Regions from separate parts of the Cupriavidus sp. FW305-26 genome, predicted to be linked through region 3. Evidence: predicted binding sites of a transcription regulator. Region 3 holds the regulator's gene; each other region holds the start of a gene.
What was found. Region 3 encodes FNR, which switches genes on or off when oxygen is low (the NO sensors DNR and NnrR bind a similar motif). Its sites were predicted from a motif close to TTGATNNNNATCAA; they were not measured.
Positions count from the first base shown of each region.

Region 1: a site for FNR is predicted at 1,936-1,949, ahead of ubiU (ubiquinone anaerobic biosynthesis protein UbiU). Genes of this name have one in related genera too.
Region 2: a site for FNR is predicted at 2,763-2,776, ahead of AC3WQZ_RS01265 (universal stress protein). Genes of this name have one in related genera too.
Region 4: a site for FNR is predicted at 2,313-2,326, ahead of AC3WQZ_RS12340 (MBL fold metallo-hydrolase RNA specificity domain-containing protein). Genes of this name have one in related genera too.

Region 1 covers NZ_JBYTAH010000092.1:4,538-9,938, forward strand. Annotated here, with positions in the region: gene AC3WQZ_RS31900 (hypothetical protein) at 1-598, shown strand, start outside; gene AC3WQZ_RS31905 (NAD(P)H-dependent flavin oxidoreductase) at 687-1,844, opposite strand; gene ubiU (ubiquinone anaerobic biosynthesis protein UbiU) at 2,112-3,158, shown strand; gene AC3WQZ_RS31915 (U32 family peptidase) at 3,206-4,138, shown strand; gene ubiT (ubiquinone anaerobic biosynthesis accessory factor UbiT) at 4,135-4,599, shown strand; gene AC3WQZ_RS31925 (histidine kinase N-terminal 7TM domain-containing protein) at 4,529-5,401, opposite strand, start outside.
Region 2 covers NZ_JBYTAH010000001.1:267,786-273,186, reverse strand. Annotated here, with positions in the region: gene AC3WQZ_RS01280 (LysR family transcriptional regulator) at 1-594, shown strand, start outside; gene AC3WQZ_RS01275 (LysR substrate-binding domain-containing protein) at 597-977, shown strand; gene AC3WQZ_RS01270 (universal stress protein) at 997-1,839, opposite strand; gene AC3WQZ_RS01265 (universal stress protein) at 1,872-2,708, opposite strand; gene AC3WQZ_RS01260 (universal stress protein) at 3,013-3,468, shown strand; gene AC3WQZ_RS01255 (zinc-dependent alcohol dehydrogenase family protein) at 3,476-4,489, shown strand; gene AC3WQZ_RS01250 (phosphoribosyltransferase) at 4,509-5,401, shown strand, end outside.
Region 3 covers NZ_JBYTAH010000025.1:33,105-38,505, reverse strand. Annotated here, with positions in the region: gene AC3WQZ_RS15700 (sulfite exporter TauE/SafE family protein) at 518-1,276, opposite strand; gene fnr (fumarate/nitrate reduction transcriptional regulator Fnr) at 1,355-2,080, shown strand; gene AC3WQZ_RS15690 (hypothetical protein) at 2,144-2,389, opposite strand; gene AC3WQZ_RS15685 (membrane protein) at 2,386-2,595, opposite strand; gene ccoG (cytochrome c oxidase accessory protein CcoG) at 2,625-4,097, opposite strand; gene ccoP (cytochrome-c oxidase, cbb3-type subunit III) at 4,147-5,064, opposite strand; gene AC3WQZ_RS15670 (cbb3-type cytochrome oxidase subunit 3) at 5,067-5,231, opposite strand; gene ccoO (cytochrome-c oxidase, cbb3-type subunit II) at 5,235-5,401, opposite strand, start outside.
Region 4 covers NZ_JBYTAH010000017.1:33,940-39,340, reverse strand. Annotated here, with positions in the region: gene AC3WQZ_RS12345 (cation-translocating P-type ATPase) at 1-2,196, opposite strand, end outside; gene AC3WQZ_RS12340 (MBL fold metallo-hydrolase RNA specificity domain-containing protein) at 2,421-3,779, shown strand; gene AC3WQZ_RS12335 (universal stress protein) at 3,839-4,669, shown strand; gene AC3WQZ_RS12330 (response regulator transcription factor) at 5,068-5,401, shown strand, end outside.

The DNA.
Region 1 (5,401 bases), on a different contig from region 3:
GTTCAGCGCCGCGGCAATGCTGTGGCCGGATCACCGTGCGCTGGCGTATGGCGTGCTGCTCGTGTGGCTGGCGTTCGTGGCGGTGGTGGGCGCATGCGGGCTGGCCGGCACGCTGCGCGCGCGGCGGCGCCATGATCCGCTGTGGCTGCTCTGGCCGGTGGCATGCGCCAGCATGGCAGGCGCGGCGCTGCTGGGGGCGGCGGCCGTGGTGCTGCCCGCCACCGGGCTGCCGCTGGCATGGTGGGCCGGCACCATGGCGCTGGTCGGCGTGGGCGTGCTGCCGGTCACGGCCATGCTCGGCAAGATCGTGCCGTTCCTGGCCTGGCTGCACCTGCGCCGGCTGCTGCCGCCGCGCGCGCGGGTGCCGGCCATGCAGGCCATCATCGTGCCGGGCCGGCAACGGCGGCAGGCATGGCTGCTGCTGGCTGCCTACGTCCTGCTGCTGGCGGTGCCGCTGGCGCCGGCGCCGCTGGCCCGCGCTGGCGGCGTGCTGCTGGCGGGCGCCAATGCGTGGCTGGGGTGGCAACTGCTGGGAGCGTTGCGATGCATGCGGGAGATGAAGAAGCGCGGCGGATTACCGCCGCGCTCAGATTGCTGACAAAGTCTTTCCTGCTGCGGGTGTGCGGCGCCCGTTGCACTTGCCGGCCTTGCGAGTTGGCTCGCTCAGATTGCTGAAGCTGTTGCCGTCAGGCTGGCGCCAGCCCGGCGGGCTTTTCCCCCGTCAACAGATAGTGCATCAGTTCCGCCACCGGCCGGATCGCCTCGCCGAAGGGCAGCGCACCCCGGCCGCGGAAGAACAGGCCGCGCTCCACGTCGCCGCGCACGGCCTGCGCCAGCTTCAGGTCGATGCAGAACTGGCCGATGCGGGCAATGCCGTCGCGCAGCCCGCACGCCTGCAGGCAGTCGAAGCCCTCCAGGCATTCACGCGGCCTGGCGCGGCGCTGCAGCCGCGACTCGCTCGACAGGTAGCGCGACAGCCACGGCGTCAGCACGGCGCGCGCGGGCAGCCCGGCCACGCTGGTGAACTCGCGCAGGGTCTCGGGCCGCGCCGTGGCCAGCACCTGCTTGAAGGCCGGGTGGGCATCGCATTCCTCGGTCACGGCGAAGGCCGTGCCCAGCTGCACCGCGGCGGCGCCCTCGCCCAGCCAGTGGCGCACCTTGGCATGGCTGTCGATGCCGCCGGCCAGGATCAGCGGAATGCTGTCCCAGGCCAGCCCGAGCTGCGCAAACAGCTCGCGGCATTCGGCCAGCACGCGCGAAAACGAAAAGCGCGGCTCTGACAGGTCCTGGATGCTGGCCGCGCCCAGATGGCCGCCGGCATGGGCCGGATGCTCGACCACGATGGCATCGGGCAGGCGGCCCTTCTTCATCCAGCGGCGCAGCACCAGGCCGATGCCGCGCGCCTCGGACAGGATCGGGATCAGCGCCACCCTGGGGTGGCTGGCGGTCAGTTCGGGCAGGTCCAGCGGCAGGCCAGCGCCCATGACGATGGCATCGGCGCCGCTTTCACAGGATTGCCGCACCAGCGCGGCGTGCGAGCCCACCGCCTTCATCACGTTGACGGCGATCAGCCCGCGGCCCTCGGACGCCGTGCGCGCGGCACGGATCTCGCGATCCAGCGCTTCGAGGTTGGCGGCTTCGATGGCGGGCTTGTCACGGCTGCCGCGGGTGCGTTCCATCAGGTCGGGGTGGTGGTGGCGCAGGTCGATGCTGGCGATGGTGCCGACGCCGTTCTCGCGCGCGACGGCGCCGGCCAGCCGGTGGGCCGAGATGCCGATGCCCATGCCGCCCTGCACGATGGGCAGCAGGCGGCGGCCGGCCAGCTTGAGCCAGGGTTGATTCATAAAATCTCCGGAAGAGGATGGGCGCGGGGCCGGCGTGCGGCCAGCCGCGTGGATGACCAGGCAAGCGTGGCACAGTGGCACGTGCCGGCGTTTGCCGCAGGTCAAGCGCGCGGTGGTGGCCTGCCATCGGCCTACGCCGACCGGCATAGGCCGGCGCGGGCGGTGTGCGGTTGGCGTGGGTTTGCGCGCGGTCAAGCCCCTGCTGCAAGCGCTTGGCTAGCATCGGCGGCTGTCTTCATCTTCGCGCCGCCGCCGGCGCCATCACCGATGACCCCTGCCTCCCCAGCTCCATCCACCGCGGCGAACGTGCCGCGCCGGCCCCAGCTCGTTGCGCCCGCCGGTTCGCTGGCGGCCCTGCGCATGGCGCTGCAGCACGGCGCCGACGCGGTCTACCTGGGCCTGCGCGATGCCACCAACGCGCGCAACTTCGGCGGCCTGAACTTTACCGAGGCCGACATCCGCACCGGCGTGGCCGAAGCCCACGCGCGCGGCGCCGAGGTGCTGTTCGCGATCAACACCTTTGCCCAGATGGGCGCGGTGGCCCAATGGCAGCGCGCGGTCGATGCGGCGGCAAACCTTGGCGCCGACGCGGTCATCATGGCCGACGCCGGCCTGATGGACTATGCGTGCGAGCGCCATCCGGGCTTGCGCCTGCACCTGTCGGTGCAGGGTTCGGCCACGCACGCCGACGCCATCGAGCTGATGCGCGAGCGCTTCCATATCCGCCGCGTGGTGCTGCCGCGCGTGCTGTCGCTGGCGCAGATCGGCAAGCTGGCGCGCCAGACCAGCGTGGAGCTGGAGGTGTTCGGCTTCGGCAGCCTGTGCGTGATGGCCGAGGGGCGCTGCCTGCTGTCGTCCTACGCCACCGGCGACTCGCCCAACAACAAGGGCGTCTGCTCGCCCGCGCACGCGGTGCGCTGGACCGAGCAGGACGGCACCATGCAGGCGCGGCTGTCGGGCATCCTGATCGACAGCTATGCGCCGGGCGAGCCGGCCGGCTATCCCACGCTGTGCAAGGGCCGCTTCGAGGTGGAGGGCGAGCGCGGCTACGTGCTGGAAGAGCCCACCAGCCTTAATGCGCTGTCGCTGCTGCCGGCGCTGATCGACATGGGCATCGCTGCCATCAAGATCGAAGGCCGGCAGCGCAGCCCGCGCTATGTGGGCGATGTGGTCGGTGTGCTGCGCGCGGCCATCGACGCGGCCTGCGCCGATCCGGCACGCTTCGTGCCGCGGCAAGAGTGGCAGAGCACGCTGGGGCGCCATGCCGAAGGCGACCAGGTCACGCAAGGCGCCTATGACCGGCCGTGGCGGTGACACCCATGACATCGATCTGCCTTGAACCGGCCATGACGGAGCTTCCCATGCCAGAGATTGCCGCGGCCGCGATGCCGCAAACCGTAGCGATGCCCGACTTCGGCATCGCCCTGGGCCCACTGCTGTACTACTGGCCGCGCGAGGCCGTGATGCAGTTCTATGCGTCGGTCGCCGATGCGCCGGTCGACCGCGTCTATCTCGGCGAGACCGTCTGCACGCGCCGCCATGAAGTCCGCCATGCGCAATGGCTGGAGATTGCGCAAATGCTGCGCGATGCCGGCAAGGAGGTGGTGCTGTCCACGCCGGTGCTGGTGGAGTCCGACACTGACATCGCCTGGATGCGCCGCGCCTGCGCCCAGGACGACTACCTGGTCGAGGCCAACGACCTTGGCGCGGTGCGCTGCATGCAAGGGCGGCCCTTTGTCGGCGGCCCCCACCTCAATGCCTACCACGCCGATACGCTGGCGTGGCTGGCCGGGCTGGGCGCGGCCGGCTGCGTCGCGCCGGTGGAGATGGAGGGCGCCACACTGGCCGCGCTGGCAGCGGCGCGCCCCACCGGCATGCGCCTGGAAGCCTTTGTCTGGGGCCGGCTGCCGCTGGCGTTCTCGGCGCGCTGCTTTACCGCGCGCCACCATCGCCTGCGCAAGGACAGTTGCGAGTTCCGCTGCATGGACTATCCCGACGGCCTGGTGGCAGCCACCGGCGAGGGGCAGGCGTTCTTCACGCTCAACGGCGTGCAGACGCAGAGCGCCACCTGCCTGGACCTGTGCGCAGAGGCGTTGGCGATGGCGCGGATGGGGGTGGGGATGCTGCGCGTGAGCCCGCATTCGTCCGGCACGCTGCAGGTGGTGCAACAGCTCGCGGCGATTCGTGCTGGTGAACAGGCACCCGCTGCCAGCGGCATCACGCCGACCGGCGCCCAGCCCTGCAACGGCTACTGGCACGGCAGCGCGGGCATCGCCTGGGAGGCCCGGGCATGAGCGCGCTGCACAAGCTGATCGCGGGCGTGCACCGGCGCATGCCCGCCCGTGCCAGGGCGCTGCCGCTGGTGGCGGCGCTGGAGCTGGCGCGCCGAGCGGGATGGCTGGAGCCACCGGCCGCACTGGACGGACACGCCTTCCTGCTGACGGTGCAGGACCTTGGGCTGGCCGTGCCGTTCCGCTGCGAAGGCGGGCGCTTTCGTGCCGCGGCAGCGGACGCCGAGCCTGAGCTGACGCTGCGCGCCTGCGCGGTCGACTACCTGCGCCTGCTGGGCGGCGAGGCCGATACCGACACGCTGTTCTTCCAGCGCCGGCTGGTGATCAGCGGCGATACCGCGCTGGGCCTGGAGGTCAAGTACTGGCTCGACGCCGCGCCGCGGCCTGCATGGGTCAGCCAGGCGGCGGCGCGGCTGGTGGCCTTGCATGGCGCCACCGTGGGGCGGGCAGGTGCGGCGTCGTAGCCGTGCCGCTCAGGCGTCGCCGTCCAGCATGAAGCGGTTGCGTCCCGCGCGCTTGGCCCGGTACATAGCGCTGTCGGCGCGGTGCAGCAGCGGCTCCAGCCGCGGCGCTTCCGGCACGGTCCAGACCGCGCCCACGCTGATGGTGACCACCGGCTGCAACGGCCACCATGCGGCGCGCCACGTCACGGGTCTCTTCACGCGTGGCGCCGGGCAGCACCGCCGCGAATTCCTCGCCGCCCAGCCGGGCGCAGAACTGCTCGCCGGAGAGCGTGCGGGCCAGGGCGCCGGCAATCTGCCGCAGGCAGTCGTCGCCGGCCACGTGGCCATGCAGGTCGTTGTATTGCTTGAACTGGTCCACATCCAGGATCAGCAGGCCCAGCGCCTGGCTGCGCTCGCACGCCCGGGTCACGGCCGCGATCGACTCGCGCTGGAAGTAGCGCCGGTTGCGGATGCCGGTCAGGGCGTCGATGTCCAGGTCGGCCTGCACCTGCCACAACTGCTCTTCGGTCTGGCCGAGCCGCGCGGTCAGGGCCCGCTCGCGCGACTGGAAGCGGCTGATGTCGCGCAGGAACAGCAAGGTGCCGATCTGCCTGCCGTCGAGGCGGCGCACTGGTTCCACGGTCAGCTCGAACGGTGAGCCCGGTGGCAGGAACGGTGCGCCAGCCGTGTTCGCCGGGGTGGCATGGGCAGGTTGCAGCGCCGGGTACCAGGCTGCCGGCAGGCGCAGGCCGTGGCGCAAGGCCGGGCACTGCTGCGCCGCGGCCGGGTTGAACGCCACGACCAGCTCCTTCCTGTCGACGAT
Region 2 (5,401 bases), on a different contig from region 3:
TTCCTGAAGCGTTACCCCGCGATCCGCCCGGAATGGCATTTCGAGAATCGTGCGATCGACTTGATCGCCGAAGGTTTCGACGCAGCCATAGGCGGGGGCTTCGATCTGGCGCCGGGTCTTGTGTCGCGCCCACTGGCACCGGCGCATATCGTCGCGGTGGCGTCGCCTGCGTATCTGCGGGAACGCACGCTGCCTGCCGATCCGTCCATGCTGAGAGCCATGGATGGCATCGTCATGCGCTCCGGACGCACAGGACGCACGCGCCACTGGACCATGCGCGATGCCGCGGGCAACGAGGTTGCCGCGACCATGCCAGAACGCATCGTCGTCAGCGACCCGGCCGCCATGCGGGAAGCCGCGCTACTGGGTCTAGGCGTGGCGCTGCTGGCGGTACCCGATGTGCTGCCATGGATTGAACGTGGCGAACTGGTACGCGTACTGCCGCGCTGGTACGCCGACGCCGGCGCCATTTCGTTGTACTACCCTACGCGCACCCTGATGCCCAGCAAGACACGCGCATTTATCGACCACGTTGTGGAAGCCTTTCGCCGCGACGGACTAGCGCAGCGGCTGGCTGGCAGCCTCGGCATTTAGAGTTGTCTACCAAGGCACACCGTTTCGGCGTCCGCTCTGGCCCAAACTTGAGTCACCCGCCAAACTTTAATGAAGGGCAGGAGTGGGTCGGTCAGAGACGGCCACGCTTTGGCGGCGGGCATCCGATCAAGCAGGCGGTGATGGCCGGCATGGGCATCAGCCTGTTGTCGCTGCACACGCTGTCGCTGGAACTGCGCACCGGCGAGATCGCGCTGCTGGACGTGACCGGTACGCCGATCGAGCGCATCTGGCATGTCGCGCATATGTCCAGCAAGCGTTTGTCACCGGCCAGCGAGATCTGCCGCGCCTATCTGCTGGAGCACACGGCGGAGTTTTTGGGGAAGGAATATGGCGGGCTGATGCCTGGGCGGCGCGTGGCTTGAGGTACCGGGAGGGTTCGCCTCAGTGCGACATGAAGACAGGCAAGCCTGACTGCCGCAGCAGGGCGCGGGTGGTGCCGCCCAGCACCAGCTCCCTCAGCCGGGAGCGGCCATAGCCGCCGGCGACCAGCAGGCCGGCCTGAACCTTGGCCGCAAGCTGTGGCAGAACGTGGTCGGGATCGCCCTCTCCGACCAGCAGACTGGCGCGGATGCCATGGCTGAGCAGCCATGCTGTCAGCCGATCGGCGCTGTCACGATAGGCCTCTTTCTCACCAGCAGCGCTGTACTTGCCAGCGCTGACCACCAGGACGGTAACGGCGCTGGCATGCACAAGCCACGGCAGTGCGTCCGCGACCGCGCGCGCGGCCTCCCGGCCGCCGTTCCATGCGATGGCGACATGGCCGCCAAGTCGCGGGCCGGACGCGCCCGGCACCAGCAGGATGGGCCGGCCTGCATTGAGCATTGCGTACTCCGCGACCCCGGCCAGCAAAGCCGGCACATCGGCCTGCGCCGAGGGCGCTGCGGGCAGGATGAGATCGGCGAAGCGGCCCTCGTCGGCAAGCGCCCAGCCAGACTCGGCTTCGACAACGATGTGCCGGCTGGGAATGGCCGGCGACACTTGCCCGGTCAGCGTTTCGAGTGCGTTCCTGTGAGCCGCAGCCAGCTTGTGCAAATGGTTCGCGGCAAGCACGCCGTATTGCCCGGCTTCTTCGCCCGCCCCGCGAAACGGCTCCAGGTGCGTTCCTGTTGCCGTCAGTCCGACCACGCTGCCGCCGGACTTTTCGGCAAGCCGTGCTGCCGTTTCAATGCGCGCGGACCGTGCAGCATCTTCGCTCAGGTCGACAAGGATGGTTCTGAAGTCCATGAGGTGATTCCACTCTTTGGTTTGACCTTGCATCATCGTGAAAACAGCACCGGTGCCGTCATCGAGTCAAGCAGCGTACGCGTGACACCGCCGAGCACCAGCTCCCGCATGCGACCGTGTCCGTAGGCACCCATCACGATCAGGTCGGCATCGAAATCCGCCGCGCGCGAAAGGATGAGTTCGCCGATGGTCAGGTCAGCCCCACCGGGACCGTGTTCGATTTCCACGGCGACGCCGTGGCGCTCCAGCACGCGTGCGGCGTGGCCGACCGGGGTGGCGTCGGCTCTGGCCTCCTTGGCCGCGGCCTGTGCGCAAAAAATGCGCGCCTGCGCGCCGGCCATCAGCGGCACGGCGTCGTGAAGCGCCCGCGCCGCCTCGCGGCTGCCATTCCACGCCACGATCACGCGCGTACCCAGCGATGGAAACGTGCCCGCGCACGGCACCACGAGCGTCGGTCGGCCGGTCTCCAGCAGCAGCGATTCCAGCAGTTGCCGGGCCACCGGACCTTCCGTATTGCCGGGGTCGTACTGGCCGGCAACGACCAGGCCGGCCTCGCGGGCCTCGCGCAGCACTGATGCCACCGCCCCCTGCTCCGCGGCGCGCCACTCCGCGCGCACCGGCATGGCCTGGGTTGCAGCCAGAAACTGCGCGCGGACGTCTTCCCTGACCTGCTTGCGCCGGGCCAGATCGTCCGCGACATATTGCTGCGCGCCGTCCATGAGGTAGAACCAGGCAGGATCGGGAATGAAACCTGCGTACATGCCGATCAGCCGGCACTGGCCGGCCGCCGCAAGTCGCCCCGCCACTTCGAGCCGCTGCCGTGCCTGCGGACTGCTGTCCAGATGCACCAGGATGCTGTCGTAAGCCATGATCGCCCTCCCCCTCAACTACAGACCAGTCTAGGCAGCAAGGCCGACCGGCGCTTGACCCGGATCAACGGGCCAGCCATGCGGCGACATGGCTCAAGTTCGTCCTGATGTGCGGTGGAGGCTACTGCGAACAAGGTATGTAAAACCGTCAAGCCATGCGGCCATCACTTCTGTCTGCGGTCAGTTTCTCGCGGCGCCTGCCCCTTCGGGTTGACCTATCTCAAGCGCATATCGAGGCCGGCGCCTACGCTGAATGCAGCGAATCGCAACATCGAGCACACCCTTGCCCTTCAGGAGATCCATCATGTACCAGCGCATCCTGCTCGCCGTCGATGGCAGCCGTTCTTCCGACCTGGCACTGAGCCAGGCCATCATCATCGCCAAGGCAACCGGGGCCGAGGTCAAGGCGTTGTTCGTGGTAGACGACAGCGATGTGTTCTTCGAGGCCAGTTACTTCAATCCAAAAGAACTGGTCGACAACATCACCGCGCACGGCCGCAAGGCGCTGGATGCCGCCTCAGCCAGGCTCAGCGAAGCAGGCGTGCGCAATTCGGTGAAACTGGATGAAAAGCCGGTGGCGCCGGGCCGGATCTCGTTGACCATTGTCACCGAAGCCGATGCGTGGAATGCCGACCTGATCGTGCTTGGCACCCACGGCCGCCGCGGCGTCCGGCGCCTGCTGATGGGCAGCGTGTCGGAAGGCGTGCTTGCCAAGACCAGCAAGCCCGTGCTCCTGGTCCGCAGCGAAGTCGAAGGTTAGGCGCGCCATGCCCCACCAAACCATGCGTGCGATGGTCTTCGAGGGCGCAGGCCTGCCGCTGCGCCTCCACCACTTGCCGGTTGCCGAACCGGGGCCCGGCGAACTTCGCATTGCCGTGGGAGCTTGCGGGGTGTGCCGGACCGACCTGCATATCACCGACGGCGACCTGCGCCATCCCAAGCCGGTGCTCATCCCGGGACATGAAATCGTCGGACAGGTGGATTCGTGCGGCGCCGGTGTCACCGTCTTCAAGCCGGGGGACCGCGTCGGTGTGCCCTGGCTCGGACATAGCTGTGGCCATTGTCGCTACTGCCTGCGTCATCACGAGAATCTTTGCGACGCACCGCTGTTCACTGGCTATACCCGCGATGGCGGCTATGCGGAGTACGTTGTTGCCGACAGCGGCTATTGCTTCCGGATTCCGCCCGGCTACGATGACGAACACGCCGCGCCACTACTCTGCGCGGGCCTGATCGGCTACCGGACGCTGCGCATGTCGGGCGCAGCCAGCCATGCGCAGCGCGTCGGCATCTACGGCTTCGGCGCCGCCGCCCACCTGGTGACGCAGATCGCGGTGGCGCAAGGCCGCGAAGTCTACGCCTTCACCCGCACGGGCGACGCAGGCGCCCAGCAACTCGCCTACCAATCCGGTGCGTGCTGGGCCGGCTCGAGCGAGCTCGAGTCGCCCGTGCCGCTGGACGCCGCGCTGATTTTCGCCCCGGTGGGCGCGCTGGTGCCCAAGGCGCTGCGCGCCGTGGACAAGGGTGGCATCGTGGTCTGTGGCGGAATTCATATGAGCGATATCCCAAGCATGCCTTACCAGCTGCTTTGGGAAGAAAGGCGCCTGTGTTCCGTAGCCAACCTCACGCGTGCCGACGGCATCGCGCTGATGGATATCGCCGCCCGGACGCCGCTGCATACGCACACCACCGCGTATCCGCTGGAGCAGGCCAACGAAGCACTGGCCGACCTGCGCGAGGGCCGGCTTACCGGCGCCGCCGTCCTGAAAGTCCGTCAATAGATCCCTGGCAGCTAGATCGATGAGCCGTTACCAGACACGTTTTCAGGCGCGTGAGCATGCGGGCTCGGAGCTCGCCTGGGCGTTGCGCGCGTATCGGGGAACCGATGCCCTGGTACTGGCGATTCCGCGCGGCGGCGTGCCGGTCGGGCGTGTTGTGGCCGACGCACTGGGCGCTGACTTCGACCTGGTGATGGCGCGCAGGATCGTTCCTGGCGTAGCACTGGACGACTCTGGCGCGACATGGTGCACGGACGCAATGGACGCAAATGGCGGCGCCGACAGCCAGCGTGATGCCCAGTTCGACCAGCTTCGCAGGCAGCGCGCCGTGTATACGCCGGTCCGCAAGCTGGCGGATCCGGGCGGTCGCGTGGTGATCGTCGTGGATGACGGCCTGGTGAGCGGCGCAACGATGTATGCGGCCCTCGCCAGCCTGCGCAAGCGGCAACCTGCCCGGCTCATATGCGCGCTCCCGATCGCCACCCCAGCCGGGCTGGACCGGGTCCGCGCCCTGGCCGACGAAGTCATCTGCCTGGATACTCCGGACCGCATCGAAAACCTCGCGCACTTCTATCATGAGTTCCAGCTGGTCAGCGACGACCGCGTGCGACAGTTGACAGGGATACCGCCAACGCAGCCCCGGACCCGTGCCCGGCCAGGTGCGGTGGCGGGCGTGCCGTCGTTGAGCAAGGCGATGCTGATTCCGTATCAGACCACTCGGCTGCGGGCCATGCTCGAAACGGCCCCGAACCCGGTCGGCGTCGCGGTGATGGTGTATGCCGGTGGCGCGCAACGCCGTGCAGCCCGCAGCAATTACCTAGCACGCAAGCTGCGCGCGAAAGGATTCGCCACCATGCTCGTAGACCTGCAGCCTGACAGCCGCGTCGACGACGCACCGGAATCGGAGGTCGATGA
Region 3 (5,401 bases):
ACCGGAGATTTTGGATACAGCGGTGCGAAAGCCACCGCCATCTCATTGCGCAGCTAGCCGGATACCTGCTGCATCCAAGCCGTGCACTTCCCTATCTTTGCATCGAGTTGCCGGGCGTTCCGGCAGGAGATCGTTCGCATGCCGTTATGGGCCAGCCAGCGAACCTCTTGCGTAGCGCGTCCGCACATACCGGACGTCGCTGTCAGCGAACTGAAGGCCTCGGACGCAAGAAAAACGGGTATCGGGAGCAAGGCCGGCATCGCCAACACCGCAGTGCCAGCCGGACTTTTGAACCAGATCTTTTGAACCGGATGGACTGTGGGGACGGGACGGGCATCGAAAACCTTCCGCTTCCCCTGCCCTGAACTCACCTTCTGGTATGAAGGCCGCCTGGCGCTGCTCGCCCGCTGCTTACCGCGGCTCACAAGACACCGCGCGATACCGCAATGTTGGCGATTGTATGGCATTCCCGCCCCCGCCTGCAACCATCATCCGTTGCCGGCGCAGCGCCGGCGCCTCAGAACACCAGGCAGAATCCATGCTCGGCCAGCGAATGTGGCAACAGCACCGCTCGCGCAATGCCAAGGCCGCCGAACGCCATTACCGCCAGGCCGGCCCCCAGGCGCACGCCGGGACGTCGCGACAGCGTACGCAAATAGCCTGACAGGCCGGAGAGCACCAGCAGGTTAGGCAGTGTGCCGAGCCCGAACACGCCCATCACGAGTGCGCCGGACGCCGCATTGCCCGCCAGCAGCGCGAGCGTGAGCGCCCCATAGACCATGCCGCACGGCACCAGCCCCCACGCCAGGCCCACGCCGTATCGCCGCGTCAGGCCGCCGCGTGCGCGCACAAAGGACGGCATGCCGCGTGCCACGCCACCCAGCCGGCGCGCCACCGCTGCGCTGGCACGCGACGCCAGCCGCTCCAGCCAGTCGACGGTAAACGTGTTGCCGCGCAGCAACCGCCAGCCCGACCACAGCAGCATGACGCTGCCCGCGCCGAACAGCCAGCGCTGCACCGGCAGATAGTCCTGTTTCCACGCCGAAGCACCGACCGCGCCTAGCGCGGCCCCAAGCAGCATATAGGTCGAGATCCGGCCTAGGTGCATTATCAGCAACTCGCCGAGCCAGGCGGCACGGCTGGGCACCAGACTGATCGTCGCCGCCGCGCCGTGACGCTGCTCCACGGCCAGCGCCACGCCGCCGCACATGGCGGCGCAGTGGACCCCGCCCAGCAAAGCCAGCAGAAAAACGCTGATCAGTACGCCAAGTGTCAATTCTCACTCCCTACCACATCACATCGCACGGTAAAATGCCGTTATCGCGCCCTCGCTGCCATTTCTAGCAGGTTCCAATTGCTCACCTCCATTCCCATTACCGAGATGTCACCACGCTGCTCCACCTGTGCGATGGGGCAGCTGTGCCTTCCGGTCGGCATGTCGCAGCAAGACCTCGCCAAGATGGACACGCTGGTTCAGGAACGCATCCGTGTGCACAAGGGTGAAACCCTGTATCGCATGGGCGATCCACTCACCGCGGTCTATGCCGTGCGCTTTGGCACGCTCAAGACCCACGTCACCACTGAAGACGGCCGCTCGCAGATTACCGGCTTCCACCTGCCCGGCGAAATTGTCGGTCTCGACGGGCTGGGCGAGATGCAGCATGCCTCCGATGCCGCCGCGCTGGAGGACACGGAAGTCTGCGTGGTCCGCATGAGCGAGTTGCAGTCCCTGTCGGCAGACCTGCCGTCGCTGCAGCAGCAGTTCCTGCGCCTGATGGGCAAGGAAATCACGCATGACCAACTGATGCTGGTCACGCTGGGCTCGATGCGCGCCGAGGAACGGCTTGCCGCCTTCCTGATCAACCTCTCTGAGCGCCTGTCGGCACGCGGCTATTCGGCGTCCGAGTTCGTGATGCGCATGAGCCGCGAAGAGATCGGCAGCTACCTGGGCCTGAAGCTCGAAACCGTCAGCCGCCTGTTCTCCCGCTTTGCCGAAGCCGGCCTGATCCAGATTCGCCAGCGCCACGTCAAGCTCGTGGACATCGACGGCATCAAGCAGCTCTACAGCCGCTCCTGCTAAGCGGCCAAGGCGCTGCCAGGCACCGCATGCGGACATGGCAGCGCAGACCTCACACCGATCCGCTTATTCCAGTTCGTCGGTATCGCTGAGCCGCGTCGGCATGGTGTAGAGCGTCAGTCCGCTGGACAACGCGCAGAACACCCAGGCCATCAGGAAGCCAACGGTGTAGACCGATTCGCGGGACGCTTCGATCGGCTGGCCGAAGAAGTTCAGGTCACCGGGATCCACCACCGAAAACACCGTCGCGGTCGCGAACCCGGCCATCAGGAACGCCGGCCAGAGTACCCACATCAGCCAGCGCAACCTCATGGCTGCCTCACAGCGGCAGCCTTGGGCGGCGCGGCGTCGGCCTTCTCGACCACCAGGCCATGGCGCGTTGCACCCTGCACCGGCATGTCCGGATGCGTGGATGCCAGCCAGATCGTCACGCCACACGCCACCATCGCCACCAGCGGGCCGCTCATCAACAGCCACGGCCACGGCTCCTTCCACCACGGATTGCCTTGCTGACTCATCTTGCCCCCTTCATCTTGACGACCTAGCTTCACAAATCGCGCGGCACGATGAAACTGGTGGATTGCCGGATTTCGGCATGCCCCCGCTCCGTGCCTTCGCTCGTCACCGTCACGTTGATCTTGTGCGTGCCCTGCGCCGCGGCCTCGATCGGCACGCGGATCCGGATCGGCAGCAACCGGTTGGACGTCGGCGCCAGCGATTCGGCCTGCTTGTCGTATTCCACGGTCAGGTTCTTCAGTTCGTCGCTGTCGGCGCGCACGCTGATCTGCATCGGCGCTTCGGTGGTGTTGATCAGCTGCAGGCGATAGACATTCTCGATCCAGCGGCCTTCCACTTCACGGCCGAGCGCACCACGGTCGCGGATGATGTCGACCTTCAGCGGCGTGCGCAGCGCGATCGAAGCCATGAACCCGGCCAGCAACGCCACCCAGATCACGGAATAAATGACCACGCGCGGGCGCAGCAGGCGCTTGCGTGATGCCGCCGCGGACAAGCCCTTGCGCATCGCGTTTTCCGAGGTGTACCGGATCAGGCCGCGCGGATATTCCATCTTGTCCATGACCTGGTCGCAGGCGTCGATGCAGGCGCCGCAGCCGATGCACTCGTACTGCAGGCCGTCGCGGATATCGATGCCCGTCGGGCACACCTGCACGCAGATGCTGCAGTTGACGCAGTCGCCAAGCCCCGCCTTGTGGTGGTCGGTCTTGCGCGACCGACTTCCGCGCGGCTCGCCGCGGCCGACGTCGTAGGTCACGACATAGGTATCGCGATCCACCATCACGCTCTGGAAACGCGCATACGGGCACATGTACTTGCACACCTGCTCGCGCATGAAGCCCGCATTGCCCCAGGTGGCGAACGCGTAGAACAGCATCCAGAACGACTGCCACGGCCCCAGCGACAGGCTGAGCACCTCGCCGCCCAGTTCGCGGATCGGTGCGAAATAGCCGATGAAGGTAAAGCCGGTCCAGAGCGCAATCAGCACCCACAGGAAGTGCTTGGTCGCCTTGAGACGGAACTTGCGCAGGCTCCACGGATCGCCATCGAGCCGGATGCGGGCGATGCGGTCGCCTTCGACCCGCCGCTCGATCCACATGAAGATCTCGGTGTAGACCGTCTGCGGACAGGCATAGCCGCAGAACAGCCGCCCCGCGATCGCCGTGAACAGGAACAGCGCCAGCGCCGAGATGACCAGCAGCACCGCCAGGTAGATGACGTCCTGCGGCCACAGCACCAGCCCGAAGATGTAGAACTTGCGCTCGCCAAGGTCAAACAGCACGGCCTGGCGGCCATTCCATTGGAGCCAGGGCGTGCCGTAGTAGATCAGCTGGGTCAGGATCACCAGCCAGACCCGCCAGCTGGAGAATGCGCCCGTCACCGAGCGCGGGTAGATCTTGCGGCGGACCTCGTAGAGCGTTTCGTCAGAGGTCTCGCCCGGCGCAGCGGCCGACCGTTGCAGGTCGGCCGCCCGGGCCATTTCTTCGGTCCCGGGTGCGTTCATGGGCATGCTCTCCCGCGAGCTGCCAGCGCCCGCTCACATGAGTCGTCGGTCATTGCCCGGCTCCGCCCCCAGTATTGGACAGACCCCAGACATAGGCCGTCAGCATCCGGATGCGTTCAGGCGTCAGGATCTCCTCATGCGCAGGCATGTGGTTGTTATGGCCCTTCAGGATTGCGTCGACGATACTGCCTTCCGAGCTGCCATACAGCCAGACGTTGTCCGCCAGGTTGGGCGCGCCGAGCGCCTGGTTGCCCTTGCCGCCGGCGCCGTGGCATGCCACGCAGGTCGTCTTGAAGGCGCCCTCGCCACGCGACGCACGGATCGGGTCCGACGACAGGCCCGACAGCGAGCGCACGTATTGCGCCACGTCGCCCGCCTGCTTGGCGTCGATGGCCGCGGCAAACGGCGGCATCACGCCATTGCGGCCCTTGGTGATGGTCTGCTGGATGATGTCGGGTTCGCCACCATAGAGCCAGTCGCTGTCTGTCAGGTTCGGAAAGCCGCGGCTACCGCGCGCGTCCGAGCCGTGGCATTGTGCGCAGTAGTTCAGGAACAGGCGCTGGCCGATCTCGCGCGCCTGCGGATCCGCCGCCACCTGCTTGACGTCCATCTTCAGGTACTTGGAGTAGATCTCGTTCTGCATTTTCTCCTGCGCCGCGCGGTGCGCGGCAAGTTCGCCCTGCGTGGAGAACTTCAGCACGCCGGCATACGAACCCAGTCCCGGATACAGCACCAGGTAGGCCAGGCTGAAGATGCAGGCCAGCAGGAACATCCACATCCACCAGCGCGGCAACGGGTTGTTCAGCTCGCGCAGGTCACCGTCCCAGACATGGCCGGTGTCTTCAGTGCCGCCGGCGGTCTTGGCGACCTTGCGTTGCGAGAACAGCAGCCACACGCACCAGACGATGCCGATGAGCGCGATAGCGGCAATGTAATAACTCCAGAATTCGGAAATGAAATCGCTCATGGCTAGGTGTTCCGGCTCGATGTTGTCGTGGTTTCGTCAGGCAGCGCGAACGGCAGCATGGCGGATTCCCGGTTAGCGGCCTGCCGGCCGGCGGACCAGGCCCACCAGCAGATCCCCAGGAAGACGACCATCGACACGACGGTCGCAATGGCAGTGATCATGGCCATGGCTTACTCCTTGGGTGCCGCAGCCGCGGCGGAATCCACGCGGACGTTGCGGCGGTTGGTGCCCAGGCCTTGCAGGTAGGCAACCAGCGCATCTTCTTCGGTCTTGCCCTTGAGCTCGTCCGGCGCCTTGGCGATCTCGGCATCCGTGTACGGCACGCCCAGGCGCACCA
Region 4 (5,401 bases), on a different contig from region 3:
CACCGGCAGCAATGGCATTGGCAGGCCCAGGGGAATCGCCAGCAGAAACAGAACCATTTCGGCCGCGCCCGTGGAAACCACCATGAAGATGACTTTGCGAATGTTCGCGTACGCCACCCTGCCTTCATTTATGCCGTTGACGATGGACGCAAAGTTGTCATCGGTGAGGACTATGTCTGCGCTTTCCTTCGCTACTTCAGTTCCCTTTCGGCCCATGGCCACACCGACGTGTGCGTGCTTGAGCGCAGGAGCGTCGTTGACGCCGTCGCCGGTGACCGCCACGAAATGGCCGGTTCTTGCCAGCGACAGGACAATGGACAGCTTCTGATCCGGACTGACGCGGGCGTAGATGCGCGCACGGCGGGTCAGTTGGTCGAGTCCGTGCGGCCCCTTGCTCTCGGCCTGGCGCACCTGCTCGCCCGTCACGACCTGGTCCGTGGTAAAGCGCAGCCCCGCCTGCGCGCCAATTGCGCTGGCTGTCAACGGATCGTCGCCAGTCACCATCGCCACGTCGATGCCGGCGCTGTAGCAGCGTCGGATAGCGTCCGGGACCTCCGGGCGAACCGGATCCTTCATGCCTGCCATTCCCAGAAAGGTCAGGTTGACCAGGTGCCCGTGTCCGTAGGACCCGTCCGGCTCTGCATCAATCGTGCCTTCTGCGAACGCCAGCACGCGTAGTCCTTGCGCGGCCAGCGCTGCCTTTTCCCGAAGCAGTCCTTCGCGCCGGATCGGCACGGCATGGCCGCGAACGTCCGCCTGGTCGCACATGGCAATCAGAGTCTCGGGCGCTCCCTTGACGAACACGCGGATCGTCTCTTCGTGCCGGTGGAACGAGGCCGCGTACCGCAGGTCTGGCTCATACGGGATACGGGCCACCAAGGGGTACCGCTGTCGGATCTCATTGGCTACGGTGCCCCCCTTGTGCGCTGCGGCCAGCAGCGCCACGTCCACGCTGTCCCCGGTGCCAGTCCAGCCATCACGCTCCCTGGATAGTTGGGCCTCGTTTGGCAGCGCCGCGGCCCTTAGCAGGGCCGCTACCCGCGTTCTCGCGTCATGGTCGGTGGTGCCGGCGGCGCGGATCGTGCAGTTGTCCAGATCGTGTCCGACGTCGCAGCAAAACGCCGTGCCGTCGGGAAGCCGGATATCGGTGACGACAAGCTCGTTCATGGTCAGGGTGCCGGTCTTGTCGGTGGCGATCATGGTGCAGGATCCAAGCGACTCCACGGCGGGCATTTTGCGCACGATCACATGGGCCTTCGCCATCCGCCGCATGCTGATCGCCAGCGCCACCGAAATGGCGACGGGCAGTCCTTCGGGGATCGCGCTCACCGCCAGTCCGACCGACATCATGAACAGTTCGCGCAATGCCATGCCGCGCAGCATACCCACCAACACCAGCAACGCCACAGCCACGCCTACCGCCACCGCGATCAGTCGGGAAAAACGCTGGAGCCTGAGAATCAAAGGTGGCTGCGAGATGGATTCGCGGCCCAGTTCCCGCGCAATCCGGCCAATTTGCGTGGCAGCGCCAGTTGCCACGACGATGCCGTGGCCCCTGCCGCGGAGCACCACCGTGCCGGCGGAGGTCAGGCACTGGCGGGCGCTCGCTGGGGCGTTGCTGGCATCACATGCTGAGAGCTTGCGCACCGGCAGCGATTCGCCAGTCAGCAGGGATTCATCGCACTGCAGGTCAATGGCGGAGGTCAGTTCCAGGTCGGCCGGCACTCGGTTGCCGGCTTCCAGCACCACCAGGTCGCCCGGTACCAGCGTACTTGCATCGATCTCCTGCTGGATGCCGTCCCGGATCACCGTGGCACGGGGCTGCTCCATCTTGCGCAGCGCCACGGCCGCCTTGTCGGCCGTATGCTCCTGTGCGGTGCCGATGACGCCGTTAATCAGCAGTACTGCCCCGATGAACAGTGCATCCTTCAGGTCACCCAACGCGAGCGACACCGCTGCCGCGGCCAGGAGAATGTAAATAAGCGGACTGAGGAACTGGCGCAGAAACACCGCGGCCACCGACCTAGGGGCCGCCTGAGGCAGCACATTGCGGCCCACCTCGGCCAGCCGCGCATTAGCCTGCGCGGTGGTCAGGCCGGGTGGGACATGTCCCGGATCGACGCGATCCCGGGTGCCGGAATGTTCTTCGTGAGATCGGGGGCGATCCGTTTGCAACGCGCTGGAGCGATTTTGCATGAGGTTTCCCAAGGTATGCCCGGCGCGGAGCCACGCGTGCACACCCTGGGCGTACGCCACGTGCGGCGGGCGGGTCCGGACACTGTTCAAGCGTAGGTACTCGCGTTTCCGCATGATTGATCCGGATCAACCACCACCCGGTTCCCCCTCCTAGACTGGCTGTATCGGCCAGCGGCACCCGTGGCGGGGCCAACGGCCTTGCGCAAGCGTCAAAGGACACCAGCATGCAACTGCAATTCCTCGGCGCGACCGATACGGTCACCGGCTCCAAGTACCTGCTCGATACCGGCCGTCACCAGGTCATGGTCGACTGTGGCTTGTTCCAGGGATACAAGACCCTGCGCCTGCGCAACTGGGATCCACTGCCGCTCGATCCGGCCAAGCTCGACGCCGTGGTGCTGACCCATGCCCACATCGACCACAGCGGGTATTTGCCCCTGCTGGTGCGCAACGGCTTCCGCGGCAGCGTGCACTGCACCATGGGCACCGCGCAGCTGTGCGGAATCCTGTTGCCAGACAGCGCCCACCTGGCGGAAGAAGACGCCGATTATGCGAACCGCAAGGGCTTCTCGCGTCATCGGCCCGCATTGCCTCTTTACACAGCAGCCGACGCTGCACGAGCAATGCGGCGGCTCCAGCCGATGCAGTTCGGCAAGCGCTTCCAGGTAGTGCCCGGCGTAGAGGCCGAGTTTGCCCGGGCCGGACATATCATCGGCGCGGCTATCGTCACGTTGTTCGTCGACGGCAAGCGCATCGTCTTCTCAGGCGACCTCGGGCGGCAGCAGGACATCGTCATGCGCGCGCCGGAGATGGTGCGTCAGGCGGATTACCTGCTGGTGGAGTCAACCTACGGCGACCGGCGGCATCCGGACGACGACCCGCTCGATGTGCTCGGCGAGATCGTCAGCCGGACGATTGGCCGCGGCGGCAGCTTGATCATCCCCGCTTTTGCGGTAGGGCGCACGCAGAGCCTGCTGTACTGCCTGCACCGCCTGCGCGAACTCAAGCGAATCCCCGACGTGCCGGTGTACCTCAACAGCCCGATGGCCATCGACGCGACCATGATTTTCTCGCTGCATCCGGAAGAGCTGCGCATCAGCCGCGAAGAGTGCGCCGCAGCCTGCAATCTCGCCACCCCGGTGCAGAGCATGGAGCAGTCGATCTGGCTGAACCATGACCGAAGTCCCAAGATCATCCTGGCTGGCAGCGGCATGGCTAGCGGTGGTCGTGTGGTCCACCATATTGCCGCCTACGGCCCGGACCCTCGCAACACCGTTCTGCTTTCCGGCTTCCAGGCGGCGGGTACGCGCGGCGCAGCGCTGGCCGCAGGCCGGCGCGACATCCGCGTCCATGGCAAGGACATCGCCGTGCATGCGTCGGTGGAGCAGGTGGAGAACCTGTCCGCACATGCCGATGCCGCGGAACTCATGACCTGGCTCGGCGGCTTTCACCAGGCGCCGCGGCGTACGTTTGTCGTGCACGGCGAGCCACAGGCAAGCGATGCGCTGCGCCAGCACATCGAGCGCGACCTGCGCTGGGCGGTCACCATGCCGGAATATCGGCGCTCCTATCCGCTCGACTGATCCAGGCCGGCGCCTGATATGTGCGCCTTTCGTTACGTCTGCCAAACCGGAATCACGTCATGGACTTCAGAACCATCCTCGTCGACCTCAGCGAAGATTCTGCCCGGTCGGCACGCATTGAAACGGCCGCACGGGTTGCCGCGAAATTCGGCGGCAGCGTGGTCGGGCTGACTGCGACTGGAACAAACCTGGAGCCGTTTCGCGGGGCGGGCGAAGAAGCCGGACAATACGCGGCCCTTGCCGCCAGCCAGCTGCACAAGCTGGTTGCCGGTCACAAGGAGACCCTCGACACGCTGACCAGGCAAGTGTCGCCGGACATCCCCACCCGGCACATCATTATCGACGCTGAATCCGGTTGGGCGCTTGCCGACGAGGGGCGTTTCGCCGATCTCATCCTTCCCGCACCGCCGTCGGCGGATGCCGATGTGCCGGCGCTGCTGGCCGGGGTTGCGGAGTATGCGATGCTCAATGCCGGACGGCCCATCCTGCTGGTGCCGGGCGCGGCCGGCCCGCGCTTTGGTGGTCATGTCGCGATCGCATGGAACGGCGGTCGAGAGGCCGCGCGGGCAGTAGCGGACGCATTGCCGTGGCTCGCGCATGCCAGTGCTGTTACCGCCCTGGTGGTCAGCGCGGCTGCCATTGACGAAGAGACCTGCCGTGACAGCGGGAACCGGCTGACAGAGTGGCTGGCCAGCCATGGCATCAATGCCGATCTGGTTGTCGGGGAGGGCGACCCCGACCACGTTCTGCCGCAACTTGCCTGCAAGGTACAGGCCGACCTGCTGGTCGCCGGCGGCTATGGCCGTTCCAGGCTGAAGGAGCTGGTGCTGGGTGGCACCACCCGCGCCCTGGTGCGTCAGTCATCGTTGCCAGTCTTCATGTCGCACTGACGGGTGACCGCTGCCGGTGGGGCAGTGGCAGCGCATGGCCTGGCCGCAGGCTCGTTCGGCCGGCACATTGCGTGCCGGCCGAATGTTGGCTTGCCGACATACCCGAGCCGCATCCTGAGCTAGTTTCCAACGTGCGTGGCTCAGCCGGTGTCGGCACACGGGTTGTGGCTCCGACGTCGCCGGTACCTGCGAATTTTCCGGTTCTGAGCCGCATCTCGCTTCCCATGCCGTTGCCTTTCCGCGCACAAACTCTATAGTCCATTGGCAAGGTAATAGTGACGAGAGCATGCCCCTGACGGCGTCTTCATCCGCTCCGCAGGCGAGCAGCCTTGTCCAGAGTTCGCCCGACGATGGCTTTCGCCTGGTCGTGCGATTTCCGCGAGAGCAGGGGAACGGGCATGACAAGGGTGATGATTGCGGATGACCATGCTGTGGTACGGGATGGCCTGCGGCATATCCTGGAACGGGCCGGTGTGTTCGAGGTCGTCGGCGAGGCGGCAGATGGTACACAAGTGCCCAGGATGGTACGGGAATGCACCCCGCAGGTGCTCCTGCTTGACCTTTCCATGCCTGGCAGGAGCGGGCTGGAACTGATCCGCTTGCTGCGCGGCGAGCACCCGGCCCTGCGCATCCTGGTCTTGACCATGCACGCCGAGGAGCAATACATCGTTCGTGCGTTCCAGGCTGGAGCGGCGGGCTATCTGACCAAGGAAAGCGCGGCTACGGAACTGG